Regions from separate parts of the Streptomyces sp. NPDC001832 genome, predicted to be linked through region 2. Evidence: riboswitches for the same ligand, from Rfam matches in the RefSeq annotation. Region 2 holds a riboswitch; the other holds the start of a gene.

Region 1 (14,552 bases), on a different contig from region 2:
CACCGCATGGGCGATGGACCGCATCATGAGCGGTGAGGCGACCGATGTGCAGATCGCCGGGTTCGCGGTGGCCCTGCGGGCCAAGGGCGAGACGGTCGACGAGGTGTCCGGCCTGGTGCGCGCGATGTACGAGCACGCCAACACCATCCACGTACCCGGTCGTACGGTCGACATCGTCGGCACCGGCGGCGACCTCGCCAAGACGGTCAACATCTCCACGATGTCGGCGATCGTCATCGCGGGTACCGGCGCCAAGGTCGTCAAGCACGGCAACCGCGCCTCCTCGTCGGCGAGCGGTTCCTCCGATGTACTGGAGAAGCTCGGCGTCAATCTCGAGCTCAGTGCGCAGCGGGTCGTCGAGGTCGCCGAGGCGGCGGGCATCACCTTCTGCTTCGCGGTGAAGTTCCACCCCGCCCTGCGCTACGCCGCCAAGGCCCGCAAAGAGCTCGGCGCCCCGACGACGTTCAACATCCTCGGGCCACTCACCAACCCGGCCAAGGTGCGCTCCCAGGCCATCGGCGTCGCCGACCTGCGGATGGCGCCCATCGTCGCCGGTGTCCTCGCCGAGCGCGGCAATTCGGCGTTGGTCTTCCGCGGCGACGACGGCATGGACGAGTTGGCGACGACCTCGACCTCGCGCGTCTGGGTGGTCCGGGACGGATCGGTACGCGAGGAGGCCTTCGACCCGCGTGACGTCGGTCTGGAGCTGGTGCCGGCACAGGCGCTGCGCGGCGCCGACGCCTCGTACAACGCGGAGGTGGCCCGCCGGGTGCTGGCCGGCGAACGAGGACCCGTACGGGAGGCCGTGCTGCTCAATTCGGCAGCGGCGCTGGTTGCGCTGGACCCGGCAGACGGCACGCTGAACGAGCAGCTTGCCGCCGGGATCGCGAAGGCCGCCGAGTCCATCGACTCGGGGGCGGCCCGGCAGGCGCTGGAGCGCTGGGTAGCGGTCAGCAACGCCTGAGAGGCCATCCGACAGCCTCTGAGAGGACGGAATGTGACGCAGGGCGCGGTCCAGATCTTGGACCGCGCCTTGCGCGTTGACCTACGTATGGCAAGATGCTCGGCAGGTCATGAGTGACAGCGACTACGGCCCCGGCCCGCTGTCCGGCAACCCTCCGTCCGTGGCGGGGTGCCCCGGGTGAAGACCAGGCCGTAGGCAGCGAGGTCTGCGGCAAGCGCGGGCCCCTCGGCATCTGTGAATGCCAGCCCCCGGGGTCCTGGTCCCTAGGGAGTCTCTTGTGAGCACGCGAATGCGATAGGGCTTCTCGGCCCTCCTCCGCACACTCTTTTTCACTTTCTGCTGCGCTGCCGCGTATCCGCCGGCGCATGCAATTCGCCTGCCTGTTACGGGAGTTCGCCATGTCTGTCTTCACCGCTGCCGCCGACCAGTCGCTTTGTACCCCTTTGCCGGTTCTGGGAAAGGATGTAACGGTTCCGCTGGTCACGGGTGGTGAAGTCGCGTACGCCGCTCTCGACTACGCCGCCAGCGCCCCGGCTCTGCAGCGCGTCTGGGACGACGTCGCCGCGTACGCCCCCTACTACGGCAGTGTCCACCGCGGTGCCGGATACCTCTCGCAGCTCTCCACGGACCTCTTCGAGAACAGCCGCGCGACCGTCGCGGAGTTCCTCGGCTGCCGCGCCGAAGACCAGGTGATCTTCACCCGGTCGACCACCGACTCACTCAACCTGCTGGCCGCCGTCATTCCCGCCGACTGCCAGGTCTTCGTGTACGAGACCGAGCACCACGCCTCGCTGCTGCCGTGGCGCGACGCCCGGGTGACCTATCTGAACGCCCCGCGCACTCCGGCCCAGGCCGTCGAGACGCTGGAGCGGGCGCTCGCCGACCGTGCTCCTTCCCCGAGCTCTCAACTTCGTTCGGGCAGGTCAGGCCCCGTTGGCCCCGCGCTGGTCTGCGTCACCGGCGCCTCCAACGTCACCGGCGAGCTGTGGCCGGTCAAGGAGCTGGCGGCTGTCGCGCACGCGCACGGTGCCCGGATCGTGCTGGACGCCGCGCAGCTCGCCCCGCACCACCCCATCGACATCGCCGAGCTGGACGTCGACTGGGTCGCCTTCTCCGGACACAAGCTGTACGCGCCGTTCGGCTCGGGCGTGCTCGCGGGCCGGGCCGACTGGCTGCAGGATGCCGAGCCGTACCTGGCCGGCGGCGGCGCCTCGCGCAAGGTCGCCCGCCGCACCGACGGCGGTGTCGACGTCGAGTGGCACTCCACCGCCGCCCGCCACGAGGCCGGTTCTCCCAACGTCATCGGCGTGTACTCGATCGCCTCCGCCTGCAAGGCGCTCACGCAGGCGGGCTTCGACAACCTGGTCGCCCGGGAGCAGCACCTCGTCACCGCGGTCCGGGCCGGTCTCGCCGACGTTCCAGAGGTCAAGGTGCTCTCGCTGTTCGGCGAAGACGCTCCGCGGGTCGGCGTGATCTCCTTCGTGGTGGAGGGCTGGAACAGCTCGCACTTCGCCGCGGCACTCTCCGCCGAGTACGGAATCGGGGTCCGCGACGGACTGTTCTGCGCCCACCCGCTGGTCCGCACCCTGCTGGGCAGCGACCCGCAGGAGGTCGGCGAGTGCGGCGTGCCCGAGGCCGGGACGGGCGAGATCCCCCAGTCTCGAACTGACTCGACCGGGGGGACCCGCTCGCTCAACGCGATCCGGGTGAGCTTCGGGGCCGGTACGCCGGACGAGCACATCGAGCGATTCGTCCGCGCGGTCAAGGAGCTGGTGAGCAAGGGCGCCCAGTGGCAGTACCGCACTGAGGACGGCCGCTGCGTCCCGGACCGGGGCGCAGCGCAGCTCTGACGCCCTGATGGAAGGGGCGTATCTACGCGTCGAGGCCGATGGCGAAGGCGGCCTCCAGGTCATGCTGCGAGTACGTACGGAAGGCCACGTGCGTGTCCGTGGCTTCGACGCCGGGGATCTTGCTGATCCGGCCGGGGATGACGTCCGCCAGATCGTCGTGCCTGGCCACCCGGACCATGGCGATCAGGTCGTACGTACCGGTGACCGAGAAGACCTCGCTGACGCTGTCCAGTGCGGCGATGGCCTCGGCGATCTCGGGAATCCGGTCCACGCTGGTTTTGATGAGCACGATCGCGGTGATCACGGCTGGCTTTCTCCCTCGGTGACCGTGGCTGGAGTCTTCACTCTATCCGTACGCCCGTAACGCCCCCAGGCGTAGAGGAAGCCGAGGGCGAAGCCGACCACATGGGCCAGATAGGCCACGCCGGGGCCCCCGCTGCCCGCGCCATGGACCGCCAGCCACTGCAGGACGAACCAGAAGATCAGCACGATCCAGGCGGGGAAGCGCAGCGGCAGGAAGAAGAGGAAGGGGAACAGGCTGGTGACCCGGGACCTGGGGAACAGGTACAAGAACGCCCCCAGCACCGCCGAGATCGCCCCCGACGCGCCGACGAGCGTCTGGTCGGACGTGGCGTGGGCAGCCGCGTAGGCGACCAGGGCGAGATAGCCGCAGCCGAGATAGAAGAAGGTGAACTCGGCATGGCCCATGCGCTCCTCGGTCATCGCCCCGAACACGTACAGGAAGAGCATGTTGCCGAGCAGATGCAGCCAGCTGCCGTGCACGAAGAGGGCGGTGAGCGGGGTGAGCAGGGCGCGTGCGGAGCCGTCCCACAGCTCGCTCGGGATCACGCCCCAGCGTTCGAAGTACCCGGCCTGGGCGGCGAGCAGGGCATCGGCGGTGCTGTGGGACGGGTTGAAGCCGGAGAGCGGGCTGATCAGGAAGACCAGACAGCACGCGGCGATCAGGACATAGGTCACCGGCGGTCCGCCCGAGGCGACCGTCCGTAGAGGTTTGCTGGTCAATCTGCCGCCCGTGGCCCGCCGATCGATCATGAGCAGAGCATGACGCAAGCGGAGCGAACGGGACAGACCGCCTCGCCGTGTCGGGGGGACGTGGGGAGGCCGTAGGGTTACGCCAGGACATCCGCAGTTCGACGGCGCACCGCGAGATCCTTGAAGCAGGCAGCACGAGGCTCGATGAAAGAGGACGCACGATGACGACGGTTCCCAAGCCGACCGACGGGACCCGCTGGCGCTGCACGCTCTGCGGAAATCTCACTCGGTTCGACGTGACGCGCTCCTCCAAAGTCATCGAGTACGTCCATCTCGACCTGGCCGGGGAGCCCACCGTCGAGGAACGCGAGGTGGTCAGTGAGACCATCGAGTCGGTGCGCTGCCGTTGGTGCAATGCGGTGGATCAGATCGAACTGGTGGACAGGCCGGCTGCCGACTCCTGACGGGGCCGTGCAGACAGACAATTTGGGGTGACGGATGGTGGAGCAGCCCGCTAGCGGCGCAGAGTCGGCCGGCGCGGCCGACGACGCCGTCGAGGCGCTCGACCGCCCGCTGCCCGAAGGTGTGCGGCGACGGGTCGTCGCGCTGGTCTCGGACGCGTTCGGCGGCCTGACGGTCACCGAACTCCCGGCCCAGCTGAGACAGTACGTCCGCTTCACCCCGACCCGGCGCGCCAAGTTCGCCGGTAACGCGATGGCGGCCGCGCTGGAGGGCGACCCGCTGTTTCGGCAACGCATCTCCGAACGGCTCAAGGAGGGGCAGCCGGAGCTGACGGCCGCGCTGGAGGCAGGTTCGCCGCCCGCCGCCGCCGATCCCGTCGATGTGGCCGCCGCGGCCTATGTGCTGCGCCCGGCCGGCTGGGTGAAGCTGGTTGTCTCCGCCGGCGAGGAGGCCCGGCGGGCCGATAGCGAGCGTGCCGAAGAGGAGAGCCGCCGCGAGCTGGAACGGCTGCGCGAGGAACTCGCCCAGGCCCGTTCCCAGACGAAGAACGAGACCGAACGGCTCCGCGGCGAGCTGGACGCGGCCCGCAAGGAGGCCGAATCCCTTCAGCGGAAGCTGCGCAGTGCCGTCAACGAGGTCAAGCGCGGCGAGGCCGCGCTGCGCCGCAGCCGGGCCGAGATCGACGCCGTACGGTCCGAGGCGGCCGCTCAGGTCTCCGCGGCCGAGAGCGAGTCCCGTCGCCTCAAGGCGCGGCTCGGTGAGGCCGAGGCATCCGTCGAGGCGGGCCGCAGGGCCGCCAGGGAGGGCCGCTCGGTCGAGGACATGCGGCTGCGGCTGCTGCTGGACACGGTGCTCGACGCAGCCCGCGGGCTCCGTCGCGAACTGGCCCTGCCGCCCTCCTCGTTCCGCCCCGCGGACAGTGCCGACGCGGTCGAGCCCGGCAGGATGTCGCCCAAGGACATTGCCGCCAGGGCCCTTTCGGAGACCGATCCGGCCTTGCTCGACCAGTTGCTCGCGCTGCCGCAGGCACATCTGATCGTGGACGGCTACAACGTCACCAAGACCGGCTATCCCCAACTGCCGCTGGAGAAGCAGCGGCTGAGGTTGCTGGGCGGTCTCGCGGTCCTCGCGGCGCAGACCGGCGCCGAGATGACCTGTGTCTTCGACGGGGCCGAACTGGCCGCCCCGGTGCTGCTGGCGCCGCCGCGCGGGGTCCGGGTGCTGTTCAGCAAGCCTGGTGTGACCGCCGATGAACTCATCCGTCAGCTGGCGCGCGCCGAACCGCCGGGCCGGCCCGTCGTGGTGGTCTCCACCGATCGCGAAGTCGCCGACGGAGTAGCGAAGGCGGGCGCCAGGCCCGTTGCATCCGTCTTGCTCCTGAAGCGCCTTTCGCGCGTCTAGTGGCACTTGCCGGGACTCGGTGGAAATCAGGGAACGGACCGTCAAGTGACCGCTACGCCCTGTGTGATGTGGGTAAAGAAGTATCTCCTGTGACGAGATTTTTCTTGTGAGGATTTGAACTGATCACAAGTTGGTCACTAGGGTCGGGCCTCGAACCTTCGCACGGTTGATCACCCATCCGGGGTGACAGCGAAGGCACCGCCGAGTCCGTGACGTCCACGGAGCCGGGGATTCCAGTCCCCCCACAGCCCGGTAGGCGGCTCGAGGAAGAAGGAGCTCGCCTTCGTGGCGTCCCACCGTCGTCCCAAGCAGCCGAGCCGCGCCCGTGTGACTGTGCTCACCGCGACCGCCGCCGCGGCCGTGGCCCTGTCCTCCCAGGCGGCCCAAGCCGACCCGAAGCCCTCCAAGAGCGAGGTCAAGGCGGAGGTCGACAAGCTCTACCACGAGGCGGAGGTCGCCACCGAGCGGTACAACGGGGCCAAGGAGAAGCAGGAGAAGCTGGAGAAGGAAGTCAGCGCCCTGCAGGACAAGGTGGCCCGCGGGCAGCAGGAGGTCAACGCGCTCCGCAGCGGCCTCGGTTCGCTCGCCGCCGCGCAGTACCGCTCCGGTGGCATCGACCCGTCGGTACAGCTCTTCCTCTCCTCGGACCCCGACAGTTTCCTCGACGAGGCCTCGGCCCTCGACCAGTTGACGGCCAAGCAGACCGAGTCGCTGGAGAAGATCCAGGAGAAGCAGCGGGTCCTCGCACAGGAGCGCAAGGAGGCCCAGGACAAGCTCGATGATCTCGAGGAGGTCCGCAAGACGCTCGGCGAGAACAAGAAGAAGTTCCAGGGCAAGCTCGCCGAGGCGCAGAGCCTGCTCAACACCCTGACTGCCGCCGAGCGCGAGAAGATGCGCGAGGACGACCAGCGCGCCAGCCGCGCCGCGAGCGACCGGGTCGATCTGGGCAACGAGGCGCCCGCCTCCGGCCTTGGCGCCGCTGCCCTCCAGGCCGCCTCCACCCAGCAGGGCAAGCCGTACGTCTCCGGCGGCACCGGCCCCAACTCCTACGACTGCTCGGGCCTGACCCAGTGGGCCTACGCCCAGGCCGGCGTCAACATCACCCGCACCACGTACACCCAGATCAACGAGGGCACCCAGATAGGGCGCGGCGCGCTGAAGCCGGGCGACCTGGTCTTCTTCAACAACACCTCGCACGTGGGCCTCTACGCGGGCAACAACACCGTCCTGCACGCCCCGTACCCGGGCGCGGTGGTCCGCTACGAGTCGATGAACACCATGGGCAGCTTCCAGGTCGGCGTGCGTATCTGACGACGCCCGAACGGGCGAATTCCCGCGCCCGCGCAGACAGTCCGCCCCGCCGGAGACCACAAGTCACCGGCGGGGCTTACCTGTTCGCGTCACCCCGTCCGCCCGGTGCGGCCTTTGGCCGCTCCATAACCGTCCGACTACTGCCTGCCTGCTGTGCGGCGTCTCCTCGGTCACCCGCGTCCGACGCGTATCCTCGACCGGGTGACCTGGATCGGCGGACGGCACACCGCACGGGCGGGGCGTGACGCAGTACTGCGCACGGCGGGAGTGCTGCTCGCCGGGATGCTGTTCGCCTCCGCCTGCGCGGCCCCCGGCGACAGCGCCGCCCCGGACTCCACCGCCCGCTCCATCCGCGCCACCTTGGACCGTCGCGCAGCCGCTGTACTGGATCACGATGCGGATGCCTATCTGGCCGCCATACACCCGCAGGCCACCGGGTTGCGCGCGGCCCAGCGCAGGGAACTGGACAACCTCGCGGACGTACCGCTGAGCTCATGGACGTACGAGCTGACGGACCTGACCGGACAGGGCGCCTACCGGGCCACTGCGGACGTCCGGCTGCGCTACCGGATCAAGGGCTACGACGCCGCCCCGGTAGTCGCGGACCGGGTGCTCGATCTGAGACGGGACAGCGCGGACGGCCGCTGGTACATCGTCGGCGACCGGGCGGGAAAGGGCGGCGGCCAGCAGCTCTGGCAGCAGGGCGATGTCCAGGTGGTACGCGCAGAGCACAGCCTTGTCCTCGGGGTTGGCCGCACCGAGCAGGAGCTGCACCGGATCGCCCAGGCCGCGGACCGTGCGGTGCCCGCCGTCTCGGACGCCTGGCCGGAACGCTGGGCCGGCCGCGTGGTGGTGCTCGTACCGCACACCGTGGAGGACATGGCGGGGCTGCTGGGGTCACCGGTGGCGAACTACCGGGGCATCGCGGCGGTCACCACCGGACAGACCGGCGGCCCGGACCGGGCGCCCACGGACCGGGTGATCGTCAACCCGCAGGCGTACGGCATGCTCGGCACCTTCGGGCAGCGGATCGTCCTCACCCACGAGACCACCCACGTGGCCACCCGCACCCGCACCTCCGCCGCCACCCCGACCTGGCTCTCCGAGGGCTTCGCCGACTGGGCGGCCTACCGCGCCGAGGACCGTACCGCCGCGCAGGCCGCGCCCGAACTGGCCGACGCGGTCCTGAGCGGCGATCTGCCCGCCGGACTCCCCACGGACGAGGACTTCGGCTTCGCGGGCGACTCGGCGCGCCTGGCGAGGGCGTACGAGGGAGCCTGGCTGGCCTGCGAGCTGATCGCCGATCACTGGGGCGAAACGAAGCTGTTCGCCTTTTACCAGGCCGTTGGAGGGCACCCGGGGCGGGACGGGGCGGTGGAGCAGGCCATGCGGGAGGTGCTCGCCACGACCCCGCAGGACTTCACGGCACGCTGGCGGGAGTATCTGCGCTCCCGGCTCGGCTGAGAGGCTGTCAGGTGCCGACCGGCTCCGCTTCCCGGCTGGCGCCGGACCGCGCAGCCGCCCGCCACCCGCCCTTGCGCGGCACCCCGGACACCGTCTGCCGCCACAGCTGCCGGCAGGCGATCAGCGTCGCCGCGACCAGCAGGCCGTTGCGCAGGAACATCAGGGTCACACCCGTCGCGTCGCTGGTCACCACATGGCCGAACCCGAGCGGGAACTCCAGCTGAGTGACACCCGTGGCGAGCAGCACCAGAACGGCCGGCAGCCCCATCCGGCTGTCGCGGAAGAGCACGCAGACCGCCGCCAGGCCGACCAGCCACAGCATGTACTGGGGGCTGATCACCCGGCTCGTCGTCGTGAACAGCAGCACCGCCGTGAACGCCGCGTCGGCCGCGGTGTTCACCCGGAAGTCACGGGCCCGCAGCCGCCACACCAGCAGCCAGCCGAACGCCACGACGGACAGACCGAGGGCGAGCGCGCTCACCAGCGGTACATACGGACCAAGGAACTCCAGCGAGCCGTAGTGCAGCTCCACCCGGCCCTGCCAGCCGAACTGCCGCCACACATGGAAGACCAGCGCCCCCAGCGACTCGACCTCGGTGCCCCGGTCGCGTTGGAAGCCGAGAAAGGCCAGCGCACCGGGCATCGCCGCGATGCACACCAACAGCAGCCCGGCCGCCGCCACCGCAGCGGCCGTCCACGCCCGGCGCGTCTGCGACCCACGAGCGGTACCGGCCAGGATCAGCGCCGGCCACACCTTCAGCAGCGCACCGACCGCGGCCAGCACCCCCAGCACCCGCGGATGCCGCACCCCCGCCAGCAGCGCCGCCACCGCCACCGCCACCACCATCACGTCGTAGCGGGCGTACGCGGTCGTACCGAGCAGCGGCACCCCCGCCACCCACACCCAGGCGCCCGCCCACCGGCCGGTCCGGCGGCCCGCGTACAGCAGCAGCCCCAGCACCAGCCCGTCGCACAGGAACGCGAGGACGAAGAAGGCCGAGGTGTAGTCCAGGAACGGCAGCAGGGCGGGGGAGAGGATGGCGAGCGCGGCGAGCGGCGGGTACTGCCAGGTGACGTCGGACTGCGGGTACGTACCGGTCTTCAGGACCTCGGACCAGCCGTGATAGATCACCGACACATCACTGGTCACGTCCGGTCCGGGCAACGTGATCACCTTCGTGACACAGAGCAGCAGCGCGACCCTGGTGAGGGCCCACACCGCCAGAGCGAGCCGCGCGCCGGTCGATCCCGTCATGAACGCTTCATCCGTTTCGTCAGTGGTACTCGGGGTGTAAGACGAGTCATCATGCCCGCCCGGCCCGCGAGAGAGCCATCGGCCCGGCCGCCCGGTACTGTCGGCCGGGATGGACAAGACCCTGATCGTGACGAACGACTTCCCGCCCCGCCCCGGTGGCATCCAGGCATTCCTGCACAACATGGCACTGCGTCTGGACCCCGGACAGATCGTCGTATACGCCTCCACCTGGAAGCACAGCCCCGAAGGCATCGCGGCCACCGCCGCCTTCGACGCCGAGCAGCCGTTCACCGTCGTCCGCGACCGTACGACGATGCTGCTGCCGACCCCGCGGGTCACCCGGCGCGCGGTGCAGCTGCTGCGCGTGCACGGCTGCACATCTGTCTGGTTCGGCGCCGCGGCCCCGCTCGGGCTGATGGCTCCGGCGCTGCGCAGGGCCGGAGCCCGCCGCCTGGTCGCCACCACGCATGGGCACGAGGCGGGCTGGGCCCAGCTGCCCGCGGCCCGGCAGTTGCTGGGAAGGATCGGCGAAAGCACGGACACGATCACCTACCTCGGGGAGTACACCCGCTCCCGGATCGCCACCGCACTCAGCCCCGAGGCGGCCGACCGCATGGTCCAACTGCCGCCCGGAGTCGACGAGAAGACCTTCCACCCGGGCTCCGGCGGGTACCTGATCAGGGCACGTCTCGGGCTCTCGGACCGGCCCGTCGTCGTCTGTGTGTCACGGCTCGTGCCGCGCAAGGGCCAGGACACGCTGATCCTCGCGATGCCCGCGATCCTGGCGCAGGTGCCGGACACGGTGCTGTTGATCGTCGGTGGCGGACCGTACGCCAAGGAGCTGAAGCGGCTGGCGGAGGAGACGGGGGTCGGCGACTCGGTGCGCTTCACCGGGCCGGTGCCGTGGGACGAGCTGCCCGCCCACTACGGCGCGGGCGACGTCTTCGCCATGCCGTGCCGGACCCGCCGCGGCGGCCTCGACGTGGAGGGCCTCGGCATCGTCTTCCTGGAGGCGTCCGCGACCGGACTGCCAGTGGTGGCAGGCGACTCGGGCGGTGCGCCGGACGCCGTGCTCGACGGTGAGACCGGGTGGGTGGTGCGCGGCGGCTCCGCGGAGGAGTCGGCCGACCGGATCGTCACCCTGCTCCGCGACCCGGAGCTGCGGCAGCGGATGGGGGAGCGGGGGCGGACCTGGGTCGAGGAGAAGTGGCGCTGGGACCTGCTGGCCGAGAGACTCCGTGCGCTGCTCTGACCCCACGTGAAGCGGTACGTGAAGCCCGCGAGGACGTGAGAGGGGCCCGCGCACACCGTGCGGGCCCCTCTCACGTGGTTCCTGTCAGCCCCGGTAGATCGACTCGACCTCGTCCGCGAAGTCCTTCGCCACCACATTCCGCTTCAGCTTCAGCGACGGCGTGATGTGACCCGCCTCCTCCGTGAACTGGGAGGCCAGGATGCGGAACTTGCGTACCGACTCCGCCTTGGACACCGCGGCGTTCCCGTCGTCCACCGCCCGCTGCACCTCGGCCAGCAGCTCCGGGTCCTCACGCAGCGACACGGCCGTCGAGCCGGCCGGCTTGCCGTGCTCCTCGGCCCAGCGGCCCAGGAACTCCTCGTCCAGGGTGATCAGCGCGCCCACGAAAGGCCGTCCGTCGCCGACCACCATGCACTCGGCGACCAGGGCGTGCCCGCGGATGCGGTCCTCGATCACCGCGGGAGCGACGTTCTTGCCGCCCGCCGTGACGATGATCTCCTTCTTGCGGCCGGTGATCGTGAGATAGCCGTCCTCGTCGAGCATGCCGATGTCGCCCGTGTGGAACCAGCCGTCGTCCAGCGCCTCGGCCGACGCCGCCTCGTTGTTCCAGTATCCGGTGAACAGGTGCTCGCCGTGCAGCAGCACCTCGCCGTCGTCGCCGATCCGGACGACCGAGCCGGGCAGCGGCTGGCCGACCGTACCGATCTTCTGCCGGTCCCACGGATTGAAGGTGGTGGCCGCACAGGTCTCGGTGAGGCCGTAACCCTCGAGGACGGTGAAGCCGATACCGCGGAAGAAGTGGCCGAGCCGCTCGCCCAGCGGTGCGCCGCCGGAGATCGCGTACTCGCCGCGTCCACCGAGCACGGCCCGCAGCTTGCCGTAGACCAGCCGATCGAAGATCTTGTGCTTGAACTTCAGGCCCATGGACGGGCCCTGAGCGGTACTCAGCGCGCGGCTGTACGCAATCGCCGTGTCCGCGGCCTTGTCGAAGATCTTGCCCTTGCCGTCGGCCTGCGCCTTGGCGCGCGCCGCGTTGTAGACCTTCTCGAAAACCCGCGGCACACCGAGGATCAACGTCGGCCGGAAGGAGGCCAGTTCATCGGTGAGGTTCTTGATGTCCGGTACGCAGCCGAGCTTGATCGGGGCCATCACCGAGGCCACCTCGACCAGCCGTCCGAAGACATGCGCGGCGGGCAGGAAGAGCAGTACCGAACACTCGCCGGTACGGAAGAGGGGCTTCAGCCGCTCCACCACATTGCCGCACTCCGCGAAGAAGCTGCGGTGCGTGAGCACACAACCCTTGGGACGGCCGGTGGTGCCCGAGGTGTAGACGATGGTGGCCGGATCGTCGGCCCGGGCGCTCGCGCTGCGCAGGTCCACGGTCTCCTCCGAGACCTCCGCACCCGCCGCGGTCAGCTCGTCGACTGCGCCCTTGTCGATCTGCCACACATGGCGCAGCTCCGGCAGCCGGTCGCGCACCGAGGCGACGGATGCCGCGTGCGCGTCGCTCTCCACGAGGACCGCGACCGCGCCCGAGTCGCCCAGGATCCACTGCACCTGCTCGGCGGAGCTGGTCTCGTACACCGGCACCGTGACCGCGCCCGCGCTCCAGATCGCGAAGTCCAGCTGCACCCACTCGTAGCGGGTACGGGACATCAGGCCGACCCGGTCACCGGGCTGGACGCCCGCGGCGATCAGGCCCTTGGCGGCAGCCCTGACCTCGGCCAGGAACTGTGCGGCGCCGACGTCGGTCCACCTGCCCGCCACCTTGCGGCTCATCACCGCGACATCGGGATGCTGAGCGGCATTGCGGCGGATGAGATCCGTCAGGTTGCCGTCCGAGGGGACCTCGTACAGGGCCGGAAGGCTGAACTCGCGCAAGACTGCTGCTCCTCATCGGGCTCCGGTGCCACGGCTCTGTGTGACGCACCGGCTGCGGTCCGAGATGGGCGGGTGCTCAGTGGGGGTGAGCACGATTGGACCTGCCCGGACGTTACCCACCAGTACTCGGTTACCGATAGGGGGTTCCGGCCAGATGTCTTACGCGTCACACACAACGGTGATCCTTGCGCGCACAGTAGTCCACTGCGGTGACCGCCCGGAGGTCGTCGCAGGTCCGGCGGCCTCTACCCAGGTGGAGAACAGAGTTCTAGGGTGATCGCCATGCCAGCCGTACCGAACAGCCGAGGAACCTCGACCGCACGGCGCACGCGCGTTCATGTGGTCAGTGACGTGCACGGCAACACCGAGGCCCTGGCCCGCGCCGGGGACGGCGCCGACGCGCTGATCTGCCTCGGTGACCTGGTGCTCTTCCTCGACTACGCCGACCACTCGCGCGGCATCTTCCCCGATCTGTTCGGCGTGCGGAACGCCGACCGGATCGTCGAACTGCGCACCGCTCGCCGCTTCGAGGAGGCCCGCGAGTTCGGCCGCGGCCTGTGGGCGGGCATGGACCGCAACGCCGCGATCGTCTCGGCGGTGCGCAAGCAGTACGCCGAACTCTTCGCCGCTTTCCCCACCCCGACGTACGCCACCTATGGCAACGTCGACATCCCCGGCCTGTGGCCCGAGTACGCGCACCCGGGCATGACCGTCCTCGACGGTGACCGCGTCGAGATCGGCGGCCGCGTATTCGGCTTCGTCGGCGGTGGCCTGAAGACCCCGATGAACACCCCGTACGAGATCGGCGACGAGGAGTACGCGGCCAAGATCGAGGCCATCGGGCCGGTCGACGTGCTCTGCACCCACATCCCGCCCGAAGTGCCGGAGCTGACGTACGACACGGTGGCGCGCCGCTTCGAACGCGGGAGCCGGGCCCTGCTCGACGCCATCCGCAGGACCCGACCCCGGTACGCACTGTTCGGCCATGTCCACCAGCCGCTGGTCCGCCGGATGCGGATCGGCGCCACCGAATGCGTGAACGTCGGCCACTTCGCTTCCACCGGCAGGCCCTGGGCCCTGGAGTGGTGACCGCACCGGCGCCGGACCCTGGAACGAGGCGCCGCGCACACGCGATAGCCTTCTGACGGCAGGCCTCTGCCGACGCACCGGTACACCGCACTGGAGGAGCCACGGCGATGGCTGAACACACCAGCTCGAGCATCACGATCGAGGCGGCGCCGGCCGACGTCATGGGAGTGATCGCCGACTTCGCCCGCTATCCGGAGTGGACCGGCGAAGTCAAGGAGGCCGAGGTCCTCTCCATCGACGGCCAGGGCCGTGCCGAGAAGGTCCGTCTCGTCCTCGACGCCGGAGCGATCAAGGACGACCACACCCTCGCGTACACCTGGATCGACGACTACGAGGTCGGCTGGACCCTCGTCAAGTCCCAGATGCTGCGCGCCATCGACGGCTCCTACGCGCTGGCCCCGCTCGGCGACGGCGAGCGCACCGAGGTCACCTACCGGCTGACCGTCGACGTCAAGATCCCGATGCTCGGCATGATCAAACGCAAGGCGGAGAAGGTCATCATCGACCGGGCCCTGGCCGGCCTGAAGAAGCGCGTCGAGTCCGTCCCGAAGGCCTGACCCGGTGCGTACGGTCCTCGTCACCGGCCCCGGCGGCGCCGGCCGTACCACCCTCGCGGCAGCGACCGCGCTG
Region 2 (14,552 bases):
CCGCCTCCCGCGTGACCGGACGACAGCCAGGCCCGTACGACGGACAGCGCCCGTGCGATGCACCGCGCCCGTGCGACGCCGGGCCCCGTTCACCGCCAACTGCGTGATGCCGCCCCCTCACCCCAGCTGCCGGTACCGCCCCCGGAAGTACGTCAGCGGCGATCCGTCCCCGCTCGGCAGGGCCGCGCTCAGCACCCGGCCGATCACCAGCGTGTGGTCGCCTGCCAGGACTCGCTGTTCGGTGCGGCACTCCAGCGTGGCCAGCGCGCCTCCGACCAGTGGTGCATGGCTGAACTCTCCCCTTGTATATGGGATGTCCTCGAACAGCAGCCGGTCGCTGATCCGGCCCCTCATCGCGAACCGTCCGGCGATGTGCCGCTGGCTCTCGGCGAGCACGGAGACCGCCCACAGCGGCTGCTCCGACAGCAGATCGTCCATCCGTGAGCCGTTGCGCAGGCTGACCATGACCAGTGGGGGGTCCAGCGACACCGACATGAAGGCGGTCGCCGTCATCCCGACGTCCTCACCGCGCCCGTTCTCGTCGAGCGGCGGCTCCTCGGCGGTGATCAGCACGACTCCGGCGGCCAGCCGGGAGAGGGCGCCTCGGAACTCATCGTTGCTCACCCCCTCAGCATGGGGGATGGGCTCGTAAGGCGGGGCGGGGAGTTTCGTCTGCAACACGTATGCACGCTAGCCGCGGACGGTGTGCCGTCGCATCGGGCCAGGGGACCAGCCGGGTCCTAGGACCCGCGGCCCATCGCGGCGGTGGTCAGGCGCCGCACCGCCCGGATGTGCGTTCAGGGAAAGGACGGGCCACATCCGCAGTGAGCTCGAACCCTTTCATCATCTGTTGTGACTTGAGTCACAGAGGGCAATATTTGCTGACCCTGTGTACCGACTGCGCAGCTCAGTGTGATTCAGTGGCCGTGACACTGAAGCAGGTACGCCGATAAAACCTGGAGTGCTGTCGAGGTCTCGGGGAGTGCGAGCAATGGAGGCCGAGTCGGAGCCGTACGTCCGTCTTGCGACGATGCGGCAGCTGCACCAGGCCGTGGCCGATCTCAATACGGCGCGGAGCCTGGCCGACACGCTGCAGACCGTGGCCGACGGAATCGTCGCCGGTCTCGGCTACGAGCTGGCCTGCGTGAACCTGGTCCGCCCCGACGGCGATCTCGTCGTCGCCGCCTTCGCCGGCAATAGCGCCGCAGAAGCCCTGATCACCGGCCGTGTGGGCTCGCGCAGCTCCTGGGAGCGCAGGCTTTCGATGGGTGAGCCCTGGGACGAGCTCCGCTTCATTCCCCACACTGACGGCTGGGTCCTCCTCGACGACGACGTACCGCAGTGGCACACCGAGGGCCCCGAACCCCGCTTCGAGGACGAGTGGCACCCCGAGGACCGGCTCTACGCCCCTATGTACGCGTCCGGCGGCGGTCTCGATCTTCTGGGTGTCATATCCGTCGACCGCCCGCGCAACGGCCGCCGCCCCGGCGCCTGGGGCCGTGAGGCCCTCCAGATGTACGCATCACAGGCGGCCATTGCGATCAGCAACGCCCGGCTGAGAGCGAACATGCAACGCGCCCTGGTCCGTTTGGAGCGTGAACAGCAGGCGCTTCGGGCCAGCGAGGAGTCTTTCCGCCAGGCCTTCGAGTACGCCCCCAGTGGCATGGCCATCGCCGAGATGGGCGGCGACCAGCACGGCAGGCTGCTGCGCACCAACGACGCCCTGTGCCGGCTGCTCGGCCGCCCCGCGTCCGTCCTGCGCCGCTACTCCTTCGCCGACCTCGTCCACCCCGAGGACATCGGCACCCTGCTGCGCACCTCCGCCGAGGGCGGCCGCGCCGAGCTGCGGCTCGGGCGGCGGGACGGCGCCTATCTCTGGGTCTCGCTGCGCAACTCCGTCGTCGCCGACACCGCGGACGGCCCGCGCTTCCTGCTCACCCATGTCGAGGACATAGAGGAGCGCAAGCGCCACGAGCTGCATCTCGCGCACCGCGCCTCGCACGATGCGCTCACCGGTCTGCCCAACAGCGCAGAGCTGCGCTCCCGGCTCAGCTCCCGGCTCTGCGAGCGCCCGCACTCGGCGGCCACCACCCCGGTGGAGACGCTGGACGCGGCGTATGGCGACGTCGGCGACCCGGACGCGCGGACACATGGCTACGACGTGGACTCGGCACCCGACGGCCCATACGACCACCATGTGCATTCCGTTGCGCCGGACACCGAGAACGACGACGGGGCGAAGGGCCTCGCGGTCCTCTTCTGCGACCTCGACGGCTTCAAGTCGATCAACGACCGCTTCGGCCACCACACCGGTGATGCCGTGCTGATCGAGGTCGCCCGCCGTCTCAGCGCCTGCGTCCGTGACGGCGACACGGTCGCCCGCCTCGGGGGTGACGAGTTCGTCGTTCTCGCCGACGGACTCGGCGCCGCAGACGCCGCGGACCTGGCCGTACGCCTCCGTAACGCCATCATTCCGCCCATTCGGGTCGACGGCCGGGCGGTGCGCGTCGGGGCGAGCTTCGGTATCGGCTGGGCCGCCTGCGGCATGACCGCCGAAGAGGTACTGCGCTCCGCCGACCAGCGGATGTACGTGGAGAAGCGGTCCCGGTCGAAGGTTCACCGCAGGGCCGGCTGACGTTTACGACAGGGCTGTTCCCGCATCACACCGCGGTTCCAGGACGTGCGACGGCAATTCTTGGTGCGGGTCGTTCAAGGTAGGCTCGGCCGGTCGGCCACGGCTGGCGAAATTCGGCGACGGCTGGCGACATGGTGAGGAGTGACCCAGGGATGACGGCCGGGAACAACGGCGCAAACACGCCCGAGGACGACGATCCGTTCGGCTACCTGTACGAGGACGGACAGGCAGCAGGCGCCCAGCCGCCACGGCAGGGCGGCTACGGCTACCCTCCCGCGGCCACGCAGCCCGGCGTGCCCCGGACCTCGTACAACCAGGTGCGGGCCGTCGGAGAGCGCCAGTACGGGCAGCAGGTGCCGCACCAGCAGCCGTACGGCCAGCCGAACGCGCAGTACGCCGCCCCGGCGACACACCCCAGCGCTCCCTCGGCGCATGTCCCGCAGCAGGGCGGCCGCGGCCGCACCGGCGGTCCCGGCAAGGGCGGCCCTAACACCAAGGGCCTGCTGATCGGTGCGGTCGCGGTGGTCCTGGTCGTGCTCATCGGTATCGGCGCCGCACTGATCACGAGCGACGACAACAAGGAAGAGAAGAAGGACGAGGCGACCCCCTCCGCCAGCCCCAGTAGCCAGGTCGAGGAGTCCCCGAAGGTCGAGCCGTCCGAGAGTTCGAAGGCCCCGGCCGAGCTTCCCAAGCAGGACGCGGCGACGCTGAAGCTCGGCGGCACGGCCCAGCTGGACAACACGATCAAGGGCGCGGAAGGCCCGAACGGCTCATACGTCACGGGCTTCAACGAGGTTGGCTCATCGGTGACGTGGAAGGCAGCGATGGAGGAGGAAGGCAAGTACCGCTTGACGGTGCGTTATGCGATTCCCGCCAAGGACGCCAATGCAACGCTGACGGTGAACGGGAAGCCGAATCCGCAGCCCATCGGCCTCAAGAACTTCATCCACTCGTCCGACTCGGACTGGGAAAAGAACTGGCAGACCACCTGGGCACCGGTCGACCTGAACAAGGGTGAGAACGAGATCAGCATCTCGTGCCAGGAAGGGAATCAGTGCGACGTGATCCTGGATTGGCTGGAAGTCACCCCTGAGAACGGTTAGCCCATTGAGGGCGAACACTTTGCGGCCTCTCCTGGTGTCCGAACCGGGGAGAGGCCGCGTTTGTGTTTTGTTCGGCGCGCGCAACGCGCTGCGTGCCGCGGTCAGCCCATCAGCGCGAGGAACCCCGCCACCGTCGCGGCCATCGCCTCGCGGCCCGGTGCGATGTACTTGCGCGGGTCCACGCCCGTGGTGTTCTCGGCCAGGTACGCCCGTACCGCGCCGGTGAACGCCGTGTTCAGCGCCGTACCCACGTTGATCTTGACCATGCCGGAGGAGGTGACGGCCCGGCGGATCTCGTCGTCCGGGACGCCGCTGGAGCCGTGCAGCACCAGCGGGACCGGGACGGTGTCGCGCAGCCGGCCGATCAGGGCGTGGTCCAGGGCGGCGGTGCGCTCGGTCATGGCGTGCGAGGAGCCGACCGCGACGGCCAGCGCGTCCACCCCGGTGTCGCGTACGTACGCGGCGGCCTCGGCCGGGTCGGTACGGACACCGGGGGCGTGGGCGTCGAGCGGGGCCTCGCCCTCCTTGCCGCCGACCTTGCCGAGTTCGGCCTCGATCCAGATGCCACGCTCATGGCCCCAGGCCACGGCCTCGGCCGTGGCCCGCACGTTCTCCTCGTACGAAAGCTTGGAGGCGTCGAACATCACCGAGCTGAAGCCTTCCGTGTGCGCCTGGTGCAGCAGCTCCACGGACTCGACATGGTCGAGGTGGAGCGCGAGGGGGGCGCCACAGGTACGGGCGGCGGCGGCGGCTGCGGCGGCGATGGCACAGAGCCGTCCGCCGTGGAACTTCACGGCGTTCTCGGAAATCTGCAGAATGGCGGGCGCTCCGGCCCGCTCCGCGCCGGCCGCGATGGCTTCCGCGTGCTCCAGCGTGATGACATTGAAGGCGGCGATCCCGCGTCCCTCGGTTTGGGCGGCGGAGACGAGTTCACCGGTGCTGACGAGCGGCATGCTGACCTCTTGCTGCTTCTTCGAACCAGCCGAACGCGGGTTCGGGGGCTGGCGCGGCCTCAGATCCTGTCGGGCGACCTCTGATCGGGCGGCCACGGCCTGGCACGCACGCTTTCGGCGTTGCCGAAATTCGGTGGTCAACCGACAGGCTCTCAGGCCGCGATTGTGTGTTCCTCGACGCCGACGCGCGGCAGCAGCTCCTCGTACGCCGCACGGTCGAACTCACCGGCTGTCGGGGAGAGCACGGTCGCCGTCGACAGTGCCACCGCCCGCCGCAGCCGGTCCGGCCAGCTCAGGCCTTCGACGAGGCCGGACAGCAGCCCGGCCACCGCGGAGTCGCCCGCACCGGTCGGATTGCCCAGGACCTTGGCGGGCGGGGACGCTCGCCAGATGCCATCGGGGGTGGAGGCCAGCATGCCGTCCGGGCCCAGGGACGCGATGACCCCGTGCGCGCCGCGGCGGCGGGCGTCGCGGGTGGCGCGCAGGGGTTCGCGGGAGCCGGTGAGCTGGGCGAGCTCGTCGGCGTTGGGCTTTATCAGATCGGGGCGGGCGGCGATGCCGCGGCGCAGCGGTTCGCCGCTGGTGTCCAGGAGCACGGGGACGCCGGCGGTGCGGGCCAGGCGGACCAGTTCGGCGTAGGCGCCGACGTGGATGCCCGGCGGCAGGCTGCCGCAGAGGGCGACGGCGTCGGCCCCGGTGAGGAGCTCCTCGTACCGGCCTATGAGGGCGGTCCACTCGTCGGTGGTGACGAGCGGGCCGGGTTCGTTGAGCTGGGTGGTGTCGCCGGTGGCACGGTCGACGACGGCGATCGTGCGACGGGTGTTCCCGGCGACGGTGACGAGGGCGTCGGTGATCGGCGCGGCGGCGGGTGTGGCACCGTTTTTGGCCTTCGTGTCCGCGTTTTGCCGCGACAGGCCTGCCAGCAGCTCGCGCACCACGGCTCCGGTGGAGCCTCCGGCGAAGCCGGTGACCGCCGTTTCGTGCCCGAGGGCACAGAGCACCCGGGCCACGTTGAGGCCCTTGCCACCGGGCCGCTCGGACTTGTCGCTGACGCGGTGGCTGGCGTGCGGGACGAGTTCCGGGACGCCGTACGTCAGGTCGAGTGCCGTATTCAGTGTGACCGTGAGGATCACCGCGGCCGCCCCCTCGATCCTGCTCTGGAGCGCGAATCCTTGGACGGAATGCGCTTTCTCTGCCTCTTTCCCAGGTGATCATGTCAAAGAGGCGGCGATCGGCCCAGATCTCCGGACCAACCGCCGTCTCTTCGTTACGTACTCGACTCGCCGTCAATAAGAGGTCGCGCACATAGGTGGGGCGGCGTCGCGTGCCGATGGGCGGCGCCTGGCGGCGTTGTCGTCGGTCGACGACGCTCCTTCCCCAAGCTCTCAGCTGCGCTCGAGCAGGGGAGATCCCATCCGCCTCCCTCCTCCGCCTTGCCCGGCTTGCCCCTCGCCCCGCTCCTTCCTCCACCCCACCTATGTGCGCGACCTCTAACGGGCCGGATCAGCCGATCCGGGGATCGATGATCCATTGGCCCTTGCGCATGACGCCCTTGAGCGTGAAGTCCGCGTCCAGGACCACCAGGTCCGCGTCCTTGCCCGGCTCCAGCGAGCCGACCTTGTCGTACACGCCGAGCAGCCGTGCCGGGTTGGCGGAGATGGACTGGACGACATCGCCGACCGGAATCCTGTCGATGGTCACGGCCCGGTGGAACGCGACGTCCAGGGTGAGCGTGGAGCCCGCGATCGAGTTGCCCTCGACCAGCCGCGCGACGCCGTCCTTGACCTCGACCGCGAGCGGGCCGAGCTGGTACCGGCCGTCGCCGAAGCCGGCCGCGTCCATGGCGTCGGTGATCAGTGCGACGCGGTGGGCGCCCGCGTGATGGTAGGCCAGCTCCAGGGCGGCGGGGTGCAGATGCGTACCGTCGTTGATCAGCTCGACGGTGATCCGCTCGTCCTCCAGCAGGGCGGCGATCGGGCCGGGCGCGCGGTGGGCGAAGCCGGGCATCGCGTTGTAGAGGTGCGTGGCGACGGTGGCGCCCGCGTCGATCGCCTCGACGGTCTGCTCGTACGTCGCGTCGGTGTGCCCGATCGCGGCGATCACCCCGTGCTCGGCGAGGAGTCGAACCGACTCGATGCCGCCCGGGAGTTCGGTGGCGAGCGTGAACATCTTCGCGGTGCCGCGTGCCGCGTCCATCAGCTTGCGGACCTCGGCCGGGTCCGGGTGGCGCAGCAGATTCTCACTGTGCGCGCCCTTGCGGCACGGCGAGATGAACGGCCCCTCGAAGTGGACACCGGCCAGGTCGCCCTGCTCGACCAGCTCGGAGAGGACACCGGCCCGCTGGGCGAGGAAGTCCATCTCGCCGGTGACGGTGGAGGCGACCAGCGTGGTGGTGCCGTGCTCGCGGTGGGTGCGGATGCCGGTGAGGACATCGTCGACGGTGCCGGAGGTGAAGGACGCGCCGCCGCCGCCGTGGTTGTGCATGTCGACGAAGCCCGGGACCACCCAGTGGCCGCTCAGGTCGACGATCCGGGTGGCATCCGGACACGGTGTGGACGCGGCCGGGGTGTGTGTGGGGTTGCCGTCGGTGGGTGGTTTCCACGGGGTGCCTGTGTCCTCCGCCGCGCTGCCGACGATCCGGGTGCCCTCGATGATCACCCGGCCGTTCTCGATGGTTCCGGTGGGAAGCACCACCCGGGCACCTGCGAGAACTGTGCTGTCTGCGCGTCCGGCCATCAGGCGGATACCTCCGTGGAGAGAAGATCCCAGGCGAGCAGCCCTGCGCCCAGGCATCCGGCGGCGTCCCCGAGGGCCGCAGGGACGATGTGGGGCAGTTTCTGGAACGTGACACGTTCCTTGACGGCCGCACGCAGTGGTGTGAACAAGGTTTCCCCGGCCTCGGCGAGACCGCCACCGATGATGAGTGTGCGGGGGTCGAGCAGTGTCAGCGCGGTGACCAGCCCGGCGGCGAGCGCGTCGACCGCGTTCCGCCAGACCTCCACGGCCGCCGGGTCGCCCGACGCCACGGCTTTCGCGCAGTCCGCCGCGTGCGCCGCCGGATCGCCGGACGCGGCGGCCCAGGCCCGGGTCACCGCGGAGGCGGACGCCAGGGTCTCCAGACAGCCGCGCTGACCGCAGCGGCAGTCCGGGCCGTCCGGCCGGACCACGATGTGGCCGATCTCGCCCGCGCACCCGTGCGCGCCGGACTCGATGGTGCCCGCGATGCCGATGGCCCCGGCGATCCCGGTGCCCAGCGGTACGAAGAGGAAGCGGTCGGCGCCCTTGCCCGCGCCGATCCGGCCCTCGGCGAGCCCGCCGGTGCGCACATCGTGGCCCAGCGCGACGGGGACACCGCCGAGCCGCTCGCCGAGCAGTTCCCGCATGGGTACGTCGCGCCAGCCCAGGTTCGAGGCGTAGACCGCGATCCCGTTCTCGGCGTCGATGATGCCGGGCACGGCGACACCGGCCGCGACAGCGCCTTCGCCGAGGTGCTCCTCACCGTACGCCCGCAGGTCTGCGGCGAAGGTGAGGATCGACTCCACGACGGCGTCGGGGCCGCGCTCTCTGCCGGTCGCCCGCCGCGCCTCATGCAGGAGGGCGCCGTCGGCCCCGACCAGTGCGGCCTTCATTCCGGTGCCGCCCACATCGAGGGCGATGACGTGTTTCACGGGAAACAGTCTCGCCCGAGGAACTGAAAAGGTCTAGTCCACTATCCCGGTTTGTGGTGACGGCAACCGCCTCGGACGTGAGGGCGGCGCAGGACGCGGAATGACGGGTGGCGGCTCTCCGGCCGGGCGATAGGTTGGCTGATATGACCACCCACCCGAATGGCCCCGACGACACGGACGGCCCCATCGGCCTCTCCGACAGGGACCGTGCCGTGCTCGCCGTCGAACGGCAGTCGTGGGCCGGGCCCGGGGCGAAGGAGCGCGCGATCCGCGAACAACTCGGCATCTCGCCCACGCGCTACTACCAGCTGCTGAACGTGCTGCTCGACGACCGCCGCGCGCTGGAGGCGGACCCGGTGACGGTGAACCGCCTGCGCCGGGTACGGGATGCGAGGCGCGAGCGCCGCTGAAACCGGCACCCGCCCATGGTTGTGTCCGGCGGTACGCCTATAGGCTCGACACATGGGCAGCAACCCGCACGTACCCGCGTCGAGCGAGACCCCGGCCGAGCTCCCGGCCCCCACCACCCCGCCCGGCCGAGAAGCCCTCGCTGCAATCCTCGCGCGCCCCGACCGTGCCGTCGTCGCGCTCGATTTCGACGGGACGCTCGCCGACATCGTCCCGGACCCGGAACAGGCCCGCGCCTACCCCGGCGCCGTCGACGCGCTCGTCGCGCTCGCCCCGAAGGTGGCCTCCGTCGCCGTGATCACCGGCCGCCCGGCCGGCGTCGCCGTCCGGCACGGCGGCTTCGCCGGAGTGCCGGGACTCGATCACCTCGTCGTCCTCGGCCACTACGGTGCCGAACGCTGGGACGCCGCCTCCGGTGCCGTCCATGCCTCCGCCCCGCACCCCGGTATCGCCGCGGTCCGCGCCGAACTCCCGGGCGTGCTCCACCGGTTCGACTCGTGGCACGGCACCTGGATCGAGGAGAAGGGCCGGTCGCTCGCCGTCCACACCCGCCGGGCCACCGACCCGCAGGCCGCGTTCGAGGCCCTGCGCGGCCCCCTCGGCGAGCTCGCCGGCCGGCACGGCCTGATCGTCGAACCGGGCCGCCTGGTACTGGAGTTGCGCCCGCCGGGCGTGGACAAGGGTGTGGCGCTCGCACAGTACGTACGGGAGACGGACGCCGAGTCCGTCCTGTACGCGGGCGACGACCTGGGCGACCTCGCCGCGTACGCCGCCGTGGAGAAGCTCCGCACCGACGGCCCCGACGGCATCCCGGGCCTGCTGGTCTGCAGCGGCAGCGCGGAAGTGCCCGAACTGGCCGATCGGGCGGATCTGCTGCTGACCGGCCCGGGAGCCGTCGTCGACTTCCTGGCGGCCCTGGCGCGGCAGCTCTGAGACCGCTCCCGCTCACTGCCGCCGCAGCGCGTCCAGCTGGTCCAGGAACCACTGCTGCGGCGGCAGCGCCACCGCCGCCGCAGCCAGCCGCTTCGTGCGCGCGGCCCGTTCGTCGTCCGGCATCGTCAAAGCTTCGTGCAGCGCCGCCGCCGTCGCGGACACGTCGTACGGGTTCACCACGACCGCATCGCTGCCCAGTTCCTCGTACGCCCCCGCCTCCCGCGACAGCACCAGTGCGCAGCCGTGGTCGGAGACGACCGGGACCTCCTTGGCGACCAGGTTCATGCCGTCGCGGATCGGGTTGACGAGCGCCACGTCGGCCAGCCGGTACGCGGCGAGCGAGCGGGCGAAGTCGTCCTTGACGTGGAGCACGACCGGCGTCCAGCCCGCCGTGCCGTACACGGCGTTGATCTCGTCGGCGACCCGCCGCACCTCGACCGTGTAGTCGCGATACACCGCCAGGTCCTGCCGCGAGGGGTAGGCGAAGGCGACATGGACGACGTGCTCACGCCATTCGGGCCGCTCTTCGAGGAGCGCGCGGTAGGCGAACAGCCCGCGCACGATGTTCTTGGACAGTTCCGTTCGGTCCACTCGTACGATCGTCTTCCGCCCGGGGCCGACCTGCTCCCGCAGTGCCGCCATCCGCTCGTCCACGTCCGCCTCGTGCGCGCGCCCGCGTAGGAAGTCCGCGTCAGCGCCGAGCCCGTGCACCCCGATCCTGGTCCGGCCGGTGCCGCCCAGGATCTCCGTACAGCAGCCGATGAACGCGTCCGCCCAGCGCCGGGTCAGAAAGGCCGCCCGGTCCGCGCCCAGGATGCCGTGCAGCAGCTGCTCGGCAATGTCGTCGGGGAGCAGGCGGAAGTAGTCGGCGGGCGCCCACGGGGTGTGCGAGAAGTGGCCGATACGCAGGTCGGGGCGGAGTTCGCGGAGCATGCCGGGCACCAGCGCGAGGTGGTAGTCCTGCACCAGCACCGCCGCGCCCCGGCCCGCATCCTTGGCGAGCGCCTCGGCGAAGGCCCGGTTGTACGTCTCGAACGACGCCCACTGCCGCCGGAACTCCGCGTCGAAGACCGGCTCCAGCGGCGTCTGGTACAGCATGTGGTGGACGAACCAGAGCACCGAGTTCGCGACGCCGTTGTACGCGTCCGCTTGGACGGCCGCGTCGATGTCGAGCATCCGTACGCCCTGCTCACCGACCCCGCGCCTGACCGCCTCCCGGTCCCCGTCACCGAGCGCGGCGCACACCCACAGCTTGTCCTTGACGGCGCTCAGCCCGGAGACGAGCCCGCCGCCGCCCCGCTTCGCGTCGAGCGATCCGTCCGTGGCGAGGGTGTACGACACCGGGCCCCGGTTGGACGCGACGAGGACCTGGGCAGCGGACTGGGCTTCGTGCTCGGAGACCATGTTGCGGAATCTAGCCGGATCACGAACCACCCAAACGTGCGAAGCCAGGCCACGTCAGGCCGCGCGGCGCGAAACGTACTCCTCGATCTCGCGCATCGGGGGCCGCTCCTCGGTGTCCACCGCATGGGTGCGTGGCACGAAGCCGTTCTCGCCGCGCTCGAACTGGGTGAGCGAAGGCCGCACCAAGTGACCTCGGGACAGACGGAGTTGAGCGGTCCGGTAGATTGCCGCCGCCATCCGCCCGAGCGCCTGCCCGTCCTGGTGGCGGTGCTTGCGCACCCCCACGTCGACCTGGGCCAGCGCGTCCAGGCCCACCGTGTGCAGCGCGTCGACCAGGAGGCCCAGCTCCACTCCGTAGCCGACGGGGAAGGGCAGCCGTTCGAGGAGGGAGCGGCGCACGGCGTACTCCCCGCCCAGCGGCTGGACGAAACCGGCCAGCTGCGGCCAGTGCAGATTGAGCAGCGGACGGGCCACCAGTTCGGTGACGCGACCGCCCTGACCTGCGGTGTCACCGAAGGGGCGGTCGTACATCGCCTTCACGAACTGCACGTTCGGGTCGGTCAGCAGCGGGCCGACGATGCCGGAGACGAAGTCCGCCGAGAAGTCCTTCAGATCGGCGTCGATGAAGCAGACGATGTCACCGCCGGTCACCATGAGCGACCGCCACAGGACCTCGCCCTTGCCGGGCACGGCGGGTATCCGGGGGAGTATCTCGTCCCGGTGCACCACCCGGGCGCCGGCCTCCCGGGCAACCTTCGAGGTAGCGTCCGTGGAACCGGAATCGATCACCACGAGTTCGTCGACCAGCTGGACCTTCTCCATCAGCTCGCGCCGGATCGTCGCGACGATCCGGCCGACCGTCGCCTCCTCGTTCAGCGCGGGCAGTACGACGCTCACGCTCCCGCGGTGCGGGTCCCTGGCCTTGGCGGCCAGGAGACGGTCCAGCGGGCGGTCGGCGGCCGACCAGGAACGCCCGGCCAGCCAGCGTTCGACCTCTTCCAGCACGGTCGATACTCCCTGTATGTGATCCATCTCGCGGTTCGGACGACTATCTCAACTGTCCGGTGCTTCGGTTACAGTCTTGAACAACGCGGACGGCCGTCGCATGTCGGGGTCGGTCTGCCAACAAATGCCTGGATCGGTGATCCAGTGCCACAGCGCTCATCCAGAGGGACTGAGGGAACGGCCCGTTGAAGTCCCGGCAACCCTCCTACCGGCCGCGAGGCCACGGTGGGGAAGGTGCCAATTCCGTCTTGTGGCGAAATGCGTCGCAAGGAAGATGAGGAGAAAGGGCCTCCGCCATCATGGCCGTGCAGACTGTCGCAGTAAGCACTGATTCTTCCGCCGAAGCTGTCGACCTCGGTCCCGCCGCGGCGCTTTCCTGCCGCGAGTGCGGCGAGCGATTCGAGCTCGGCCCCATTTTCGCCTGTGCGTCCTGTTTCGGTCCGCTCGAAGTGGCGTACGACCTGCCGAGCGGCTCCCCCGACGAACTGAAGAAGCGCATCGAGGCCGGACCCGACAACATCTGGCGTTACGCGCCCCTGCTGCCGGTCCCCGCCGATGTCGCGGACAAGCCCAACATCAACCCTGGTTTCACGAAGCTGGTCAAGGCCGACAACCTCGCGCGCGAGCTGGGCGTCACCGGTGGCCTGTACGTCAAGGACGACTCCGGCAACCCGACACACTCCTTCAAGGACCGCGTCGTCGCCATTGCCGTCGAGGCCGCCCGCGCTTTCGGTTTCACCACCCTCTCCTGCTCCTCCACCGGCAACCTCGCCGGTGCGGTGGGCGCCGCCGCCGCCCGGGCCGGCTTCCGTTCCTGCGTGTTCATCCCGCATGACCTGGAGCAGGGCAAGGTCGTCATGGCCGCGGTGTACGGCGGTGAGCTGGTCGGCATCGAGGGCAACTACGACGATGTCAACCGCTTCTGCTCGGAGCTCATCGGTGACCCGCTCGGCGAGGGCTGGGGCTTCGTCAACGTCAACCTGCGTCCGTACTACGGCGAGGGCTCCAAGACCCTGGCGTACGAGATCTGCGAGCAGCTCGGCTGGCAGCTGCCCGACCAGATCGTCATCCCGGTCGCGTCCGGCTCGCAGCTCACGAAGATCGACAAGGGCCTGCAGGAGCTGATCAAGCTCGGTCTCGTCGAGGACAAGCCGTACAAGATCTTCGGCGCCCAGGCCGAGGGCTGCTCCCCGGTCTCCACCGCCTTCAAGGCCGGTCACGACGTCGTACGGCCCCAGAAGCCGGACACCATCGCCAAGTCCCTGGCGATCGGCAACCCCGCCGACGGCCCGTACGTCCTGGACATCGCCCGCCGCACCGGCGGCGCGGTCGAGGACGTCGACGACGAGCAGGTCGTCGACGCGATCAAGCTGCTGGCGCGCACCGAGGGCATCTTCGCGGAGACGGCGGGTGGGGTGACGGTCGGCGTGACGAAGAAGCTGATCGAGGCCGGTCTGCTCGACCCGACGCTGACCACCGTAGTGCTCAACACGGGTGACGGCCTCAAGACCCTGGACGCGGTGGCCGCCACCTCTCAGGCGACCGCGACGATCCGCCCGAGCCTGGACGCGTTCCGCGCCGCCGGCCTCGCCGCCGTCTGACCACCCGAGACAGAAGAAAGGCACCCACCATGAGCGTCAAGGTCCGCATCCCCACCATCCTCCGCACCTACACGGGCGGCCGGGCCGAGGTCCCGGCCGAGGGCTCGACTCTCTCCCAGGTCATCGAGTCCCTGGAGCAGAACCACCCGGGCATCGCCGCTCGTGTCCTGGACGACCAGGGCAAGTTGCGCCGCTTCGTGAACGTGTACGTCAACGACGACGACGTGCGCTTCGAGGGCGGCCTGGACGCGGCGACGCCGGACGGCGCCGGCATCTCGATCATCCCGGCGGTGGCGGGGGGCTGCTGACCGTCCGTCCGACTTCACGGCTTATCGGAATTGCCCCTTCCGCGAGAGAAGCGGAGGGGGCAATTCTGCGTGGTTGAGCGCGGTACAGTGTGGGAAGCCCCCCCCGCTGCCCGTGCCGCCCGCATATGAGAATGCGCCCGCTCGCGACAAGAAGCAGCCAAAGTGGTCGATCTCCTTGCGCCAAACATCACCTTTGCCCGGCCCGACTTGCCCTGGAATCTCATGAATCCCTCATGTTCGGGCGTTCGGTGCTGCCCAGAATTCTCGTCCGATTGACCTGTTGCAGAGGGCAGTTGGGCAGATACATTCGGCCGCGGTCGACGCGTTCCGGCGCACGCACCCTCTCCTGTCGGAGGGTGGGTTCTGACCCGGGTCCGCGAAGTGCGGTCCTGTGCAAGGGCCAGTAATAGGGGAGTTAGGCATGGCTCAGGGCACCGTCAAGTGGTTCAACGCGGAGAAGGGGTACGGCTTCATCGCGGTCGACGGTGGTGCGGATGTTTTCGTCCACTACAGCGCGATCCAGATGGACGGGTA

Evidence for each region. Region 2 has a riboswitch for S-adenosylmethionine ahead of thrC (threonine synthase). Riboswitches for the same ligand answer to the same signal wherever they lie in the genome.
Region 1: it holds a riboswitch for S-adenosylmethionine, as region 2 does, so the genes downstream of both, ABT115_RS01605 (aminotransferase class V-fold PLP-dependent enzyme) here and thrC (threonine synthase) in region 2, are expected to answer to the same signal.

What each region holds. Positions count from the first base shown of each region.
Region 1 covers NZ_JBEOYU010000001.1:331,401-345,952, reverse strand. Annotated here, with positions in the region: gene trpD (anthranilate phosphoribosyltransferase) at 1-964, shown strand, start outside; SAM riboswitch class IV at 1,070-1,187, shown strand; gene ABT115_RS01605 (aminotransferase class V-fold PLP-dependent enzyme) at 1,363-2,814, shown strand; gene ABT115_RS01600 (Lrp/AsnC family transcriptional regulator) at 2,837-3,118, opposite strand; gene ABT115_RS01595 (rhomboid family intramembrane serine protease) at 3,115-3,867, opposite strand; gene ABT115_RS01590 (hypothetical protein) at 4,029-4,271, shown strand; gene ABT115_RS01585 (NYN domain-containing protein) at 4,309-5,670, shown strand; gene ABT115_RS01580 (C40 family peptidase) at 5,956-6,981, shown strand; gene ABT115_RS01575 (hypothetical protein) at 7,252-8,445, shown strand; gene ABT115_RS01570 (glycosyltransferase 87 family protein) at 8,453-9,700, opposite strand; gene ABT115_RS01565 (glycosyltransferase family 4 protein) at 9,810-10,952, shown strand; gene ABT115_RS01560 (AMP-dependent synthetase/ligase) at 11,037-12,833, opposite strand; gene ABT115_RS01555 (metallophosphoesterase family protein) at 13,116-13,922, shown strand; gene ABT115_RS01550 (SRPBCC family protein) at 14,030-14,479, shown strand; gene ABT115_RS01545 (ArsA family ATPase) at 14,484-14,552, shown strand, end outside.
Region 2 covers NZ_JBEOYU010000004.1:82,460-97,011, reverse strand. Annotated here, with positions in the region: gene ABT115_RS05220 (flavin reductase family protein) at 118-624, opposite strand; gene cdgB (diguanylate cyclase CdgB) at 992-2,635, shown strand; gene ABT115_RS05210 (CBM35 domain-containing protein) at 2,788-3,738, shown strand; gene ABT115_RS05205 (class II fructose-bisphosphate aldolase) at 3,840-4,691, opposite strand; gene ABT115_RS05200 (1-phosphofructokinase family hexose kinase) at 4,844-5,824, opposite strand; gene nagA (N-acetylglucosamine-6-phosphate deacetylase) at 6,195-7,427, opposite strand; gene ABT115_RS05190 (ROK family protein) at 7,427-8,359, opposite strand; gene ABT115_RS05185 (DUF3263 domain-containing protein) at 8,503-8,769, shown strand; gene otsB (trehalose-phosphatase) at 8,822-9,700, shown strand; gene ABT115_RS05175 (alpha,alpha-trehalose-phosphate synthase (UDP-forming)) at 9,713-11,104, opposite strand; gene ABT115_RS05170 (glucosyl-3-phosphoglycerate synthase) at 11,159-12,109, opposite strand; SAM riboswitch class I at 12,263-12,390, shown strand; gene thrC (threonine synthase) at 12,409-13,710, shown strand; gene ABT115_RS05160 (MoaD/ThiS family protein) at 13,740-14,018, shown strand; gene ABT115_RS05155 (cold-shock protein) at 14,440-14,552, shown strand, end outside.